Tunicatimonas pelagia: one gene and its partner. The protein of the gene in region 1 interacts with the protein of each later gene in a pairwise test. Links are inferred from orthologs where the notes say so. Each region holds a gene or a part of one and is shown on either strand. Other genes may lie near its edges.

What was found. Proteins that work in one complex are often made in the same cells at the same time.
Region 2: the proteins of rpe (region 1) and eno interact in binary tests that used the Escherichia coli proteins (3 or more experiments, as listed by UniProt). The link is inferred for Tunicatimonas pelagia from one-to-one orthologs.

What each region holds. Positions count from the first base shown.
Region 1 is NZ_CP120683.1:1,580,498-1,583,430, forward strand. The notes cover bases 98-2,905. They hold rpe (ribulose-phosphate 3-epimerase), read right to left. Parts: upstream 1,926-2,905; coding sequence 1,269-1,925; downstream 98-1,268. Other genes in these bases: P0M28_RS06640 (TonB-dependent receptor), read right to left, coding at 98-1,272; P0M28_RS06650 (S8 family serine peptidase), read right to left, coding at 1,930-2,905. Also shown: more of P0M28_RS06640, read right to left, coding at 1-97; more of P0M28_RS06650, read right to left, coding at 2,906-2,933. UniProt on the Escherichia coli protein: Catalyzes the reversible epimerization of D-ribulose 5-phosphate to D-xylulose 5-phosphate.
Region 2 is NZ_CP120683.1:5,807,196-5,810,161, reverse strand. Bases 1-2,841 are described here. They hold eno (phosphopyruvate hydratase), read right to left. Parts: upstream 2,138-2,841; coding sequence 863-2,137; downstream 1-862. Other genes in these bases: carA (glutamine-hydrolyzing carbamoyl-phosphate synthase small subunit), read right to left, coding at 2,169-2,841; P0M28_RS24930 (FtsB family cell division protein), read right to left, coding at 501-794; P0M28_RS24935 (hypothetical protein), read right to left, coding at 1-520. Outside these bases: more of carA, read right to left, coding at 2,842-2,966. UniProt on the Escherichia coli protein: Catalyzes the reversible conversion of 2-phosphoglycerate (2-PG) into phosphoenolpyruvate (PEP). It is essential for the degradation of carbohydrates via glycolysis.

The DNA.
Region 1 (2,933 bases):
GGCATGATCTAAGTTGACCCCCAACCCAATAATTGTCGCGCATTCGTCTATTTGAAAATCTCCCCCAATCTCTACATCACACAGTCGGTATCCGGCAATCAGATCAAAATACTCCCGCTCCTGCGTAGTTACCCACGAGCCGATTAAGCGAGAACTCCACCGATCATTGATACGATAAGTCCACTGTAAGCCAGTTTGGAACGTTTGGTAGGTCAGATTTTCTTGCCCTTCGTAACCAACAAATAGGTTGAAGCTCTCTTGTAACGTTCCAAAGGTAGTGGTGCGGCTCTCGGGTTGCACCCGGTAGTTGTTGTTGGCGTACGCTACCAGTAAGCCCAACTCACTTTTCACCTTATTCTCATCGCCATCTAAATCGTACGTTATGTACGACTGAAGATCGGTAAACTGAGGACGATACTGCCCATCAATTTCCAGGGTGCCTAACAAGTACTGCGCCCGCTTATGACGTACACCTGCAATGTACGAACCTTTCTTGTAGCTACCCTCCACGTGAGCCGCTCCCCCTAGCAACCCCGCCCGCAACGAAGCATCAGTTGTGGTTGGCTTTTTATAGCGCACATTTAGGGTAGACGATAGCTTATCGCCGTACTTGGCTTGCCAGCCACCGGAAGAGAAAGCCACATCGGCCACCAAATCCGGATTGATAAAGCTCAGCCCTTCTTGCTGCCCCGCTCGAATTAAGAAAGGGCGGTACACCGGAATATTATTTACGTACACCAGATTCTCGTCGTAGTTCCCACCGCGTACCGAGTAGTTAGAACTCAATTCGTTATTACTAACTACGCCGGGTAGCGTAACTAAAATCCGGTTAAAATCTTGGAAGGCCGAAGGAATATTCTGGGCGGTTTGCGGATCAAGCCGTACTAAACCTGGTACAAAGCGACTGTCATCATCAGTATTCGCCACTACTTCTACCTGCTCCAGCAAGCGGACATCAGGCCGTAACGTAACAGATAATGTTAGCGTATCGTAGGCACTCAGAGTAACCTGACGCAGAATGTTGGTGTACTCCAAATGCGAGAAAGCCAGATCGTAGGTTCCAGGAGCCAAAGAAAGCTGAAAAAAACCCCGCTCGGTAGTTACGGTTCCCTGGTCACTACCTTGCACCGATATGGCTACGTCGGGAAGCACAGATTGGGTACTATCTCGTACGGTACCATTGACTACCGCCAGTTGAGAAAAGCACGAAAGGCTCAAGCCCAACCAGCACCCCAGGGTGATTATCCCGCACCGCAGTACTAGATGCTTCATACTTGCACGGCCTGCTTCAAATTGGCGATGGTAGTCATTGGATCGGCAGATTTGAACACAAAGCTACCGGCTACAAAGGCATTCACTCCGGCCTGAGAAAGCTGAGTCGCGTTCTGATCGCTTACGCCGCCATCTACTTCTATCAGCACCGAAGTATCGGCTTTTTGCATTAACTGGCGCAGGTCAGTTAGTTTTTGATAGGTCTGCTCAATAAAGCTTTGCCCACCAAACCCTGGGTTCACCGACATAATTAGTACCAGATCAATATCAGTCAGAATATTTTCCAGCAGTTGTACCGAAGTGTGGGGATTGATGGCTACCCCCGCTTTGCAACCCAACTCTTTAATCTGCTGAACCGTGCGGTGCAAATGCGGGCAAGCTTCGTAGTGTACCGTAATTCGATCGGCACCCAGTTTTTGGAATTCAGTCAGATATTGATCGGGGTTAGTAATCATTAAATGCACATCCAGTGGCTTCTGAGTGTGTTGCTGAATAGCTTGCAACACTGGCATTCCGAAGGAGATGTTGGGCACAAACACTCCGTCCATCACATCTACGTGAATCCAATCGGCCTCACTTTGGTTGAGCATCTCTACGGCTGATTGCAGGTTGCCAAAATCGGCCGCTAGTACCGATGGGGCGATGTATTTCATGTATCTAGAATTTTATCACTTTTACGGTGTCAGAAGCAGTAGCACTTAGTACGTGCAACACGTATACTCCTCGCTGCCAAGATGAAGTATCTACGGTAAACGAGTCATCATTGGAAACGGGAACATGCTGGGTGAGTAGCAGTTGCCCGGTACTGTTGTACACGTACACATCGAGAGGTTCACCAACAAAATCAGCCGACTCTACGAATAAGTTACCACTTTCAATCGGATTAGGAAATACTTTATAGCGAGAAACAGCCGTAGGCTTTCGTGTTGACAGCGGGATTTGATCAGCTAGTACTTCAAAATTAGGAATACCGTAACCCAATTCGTTATCCGGGGTCATGGCTTGGCTACCAGCCGACCGAATTCTATCCATAATTTCTAGGTTAGTAGCCTGGGGAAATGCCTGCCAGACCCCCGCAGCAAAACCCGAAATTAGCGGAGCCGAAAAAGAGGTGCCATTGGAACGAGTTATGTTACTTTGGGCATTGACTACCACGGTTTGCAAACCTAGCGCAGAAACATCGGGCTTCACCCGCCCATCGGCGGTAGGTCCAAAAGAGCTAAAGGAAGCCCGGAAGCCACCCGCACCAACTGCTCCTACGGCCAGAATATCCGGTGCATCGGCCGGTGGCGATACGTAACGCCAGCGTCCGCCACCTTCGTTACCCGCACTCACTACGCAAAGTATTCCTTTGGCCGTAGCCATCCGAGCTGCCCGGGTAATAGCTGCCGTTTGTCCGTCCAGGTCACTGTAAGTATAGCTCATCTCAGCGTCATCGAAGGTAGTATACCCTAATGATGTGCTGATAATATCCACCCCGGCACTATCCGCTTTTTCAGCCGCAAACAGCCAGTTGTATTCTTCTATCCGGTACTCTGAACCCGACTCTTCCGTGATGCAGAGCATAACATCGGCTGCGTAGGCTCCCGCCTCCAAAACACCCGGTTGGTAAGCTGCAATGCAAGACAACGCCTCCGTACCATGCTGCCCATACCGATAAA
Region 2 (2,966 bases), 4.2 Mb from region 1 along the record:
TGTAAAATGCTCCAACCATAATACCAGCCCGTTGACCAATTGGTTGAAACAAGCCTCCGCCAACAAACAATCCAGGAACCCACTCTCGGGTAACAGGCGTCCGGGGATCACCGGTAGGGAACTCTACACTGAGATTTTCGTACTCAGATTGCAAAAAGAACTGCCGACTGATTACGTAGCGAGCAAAAAACCGAGGGCCATAGATGCTCGAAGCCTCAAACCCCCGTACTTTAAAATAGCGATACGTAAAGCCTGGCCCGGCCGTAAAATTATTCGTAAAGCGGTAACCCACCATCGGTGATACCTCAATGTAGGTTATCGTACCAAATTGTAGACTAAAATTTCCTCCCGGTGCTAGTTTATCGAGAATAGACGGTCTCTGATAATAACTCTCATCTTCCTCTTGCACTTGATCTTCGCCTTCTTCCTGAGCGACAGAAAATTGACTGATACCAATCACTCCCCAGAGTAGCAGTATCAGTTTTAGTCGGTTCGTAGTTTTACTGTTTTTCCAGTACATATACATCCTCGCTGGGCTTCTTCATTAAGTATTTCTCCCGGGCAAACTTCTCTAGCATGGCATCGTCGGTCAGCAATTTCTTGCGGTCACCTTTCACTTTCTCTATTTCCTGTTCATAAAAGGCCTTTTCCTGTTCTAGAGAACGTATCTCTTGGCTTCTTTGGAACTGAGAGGGCAGATCATTGATGTCGAGAAAAAACATCCAAAGCAGAAAACCCAAGGTAAAGAGGAAGAAAAAATTTCTCAGCCACGACGGTATTTTCGGTATTTCCATGTTCGTTTAGTTATAACAATATACCTAATTTTACCGGAAAAATATTCTTCCTCTTGCGTCCTACTGTTTTACAGCAGTTGATTGGGGTAAAATGCGGTCAATCCTAGCGCTTCTTCAATACGGATGAGTTGGTTATATTTCGCCATCCGATCAGAACGGGAAGCTGACCCAGTTTTTATTTGCCCGGTATTAAGAGCAACGGCTAAATCAGCAATTGTATTGTCTTCGGTCTCACCCGAACGATGTGACATCACGCTCTTATAACCATTTCTTTTCGCCAAATTTACCGCGTTAATGGTCTCGGTTAGAGTACCAATTTGGTTCACTTTAATAAGAATAGCATTGCCAATATGTTCGTCAATACCTCGCTGTAGTCGGTTTACATTGGTTACAAAGAGGTCATCACCTACTAGCTGCACTTTATCGCCAATACTTTCGGTGTGGGCTTTCCAACCGTCCCAATCATCTTCGTGCATTCCGTCTTCAATAGAAATAATGGGGTACTTATCCACCCAATCTTTCCAGTAATCAGCCATTTCTTGCGAAGATAGCTTATCACCGGTAGAAGAGAAGTGATAGATTTTGTTCTCCTCGTCGTAGAACTCGGATGAAGCAGCATCCATCGCAATAAACATCTCTTCGCCGGGTTTGTATCCAGCATTCTCGATAGCTTGCAGCACCACCTCAATTGCTTCTACATTGGATTCGATATTCGGGGCGAAACCGCCCTCATCGCCTACGTTGGTAGAGAGATTCTTATCTTTTAGTACTTTTTTCAGGTGGTGAAACACTTCCGTTCCCATGCGTAACGCTTCAGAAAAAGTTTCCGCCTTCACGGGCATCACCATAAACTCCTGAAAGTCAATCGCATTGTCAGCGTGGCTGCCACCGTTCAGAATATTCATCATAGGTACCGGTAGCGTGTTGGCGTTCACTCCGCCAATGTAGCGAAAGAGTGGTTGATGCACTGATTGAGCGGCTGCTTTGGCTACCGCCAGCGAAACTCCCAACATAGCATTGGCTCCCAAAACAGACTTATTATCTGAGCCATCTAGCTCAATCATTATCTGGTCAATCAGGTTTTGCTCAAACACCGAAACTCCTAAAAGTTTTTCTGCAATTTTAGTGTTGACATTTTCAACCGCCTTGGTCACTCCTTTCCCCATAAAGCGAGATTTATCGTCATCTCGCAACTCTACAGCTTCGTGCTTTCCGGTAGAAGCTCCCGATGGAACCGCCGCCCGCCCTAGTACGTCTTGAGCGGTAATAACATCTACTTCAACCGTTGGATTACCGCGAGAATCTAATATCTGTCGGGCGTGTATTTTCTTTATAATGCTCATTGTTTCGTTAATTTTTAATTTTAAAAAAGTTTTATTTCTCCATCAGTGCCACAAATTGATCAAATAGATAGCGGGAATCATGAGGCCCCGGTGAAGATTCAGGATGATACTGCACCGAAAAGGCTTTTTTGTTTTTCACCTGCAATCCAGCTACCGTATTATCATTAAGATTCAGGTGAGTTACTTCTACCTCGTCGGCACCTTCTGCCTTATCCAAGTCTACGGAAAAGCCATGATTTTGAGAGGTCATTTCACTCAAACCGGTTTTCAGATTTTTTACCGGATGGTTTAGACCGCGGTGCCCGTGGTGCATTTTGTAAGTAGCAATACCATTAGCCAATCCCAACAACTGATGGCCTAAACATATGCCAAACAAGGGATGGTCATTCTTAACAATTTCCTTCACCGTTTCCACGGCGTAGTCCATCGCACTGGGGTCACCCGGGCCGTTAGAAATAAAGAAACCATCGGGGTTCCACTCTAGCATCTCGGCGTAGGTAGTACGGGCCGGAAACACTTTGCATTGGCAGCCTCGCTTCAGTAGGTTATTCAGAATTGATGTTTTTATTCCTATATCCAACACTGCTACTTTAAGGGGCGCATCACTATCGCCGAGCAGAAAAGCTTCTTTGGTAGAAACTTCGCTGGATAGTTCTAACCCTTCCATCGATGGAACCTCGGCTAACTTATTTTTTAGCGATTCTACCGAAAGATCTTCGGAGGAAATAATGGCGTTCATCGCTCCTTTGGAACGAATATGCCGAACCAACTTCCGCGTATCAATATTGGTAATGCCCACTATTTGATGTTCTTCCAGATACTTTTGCAG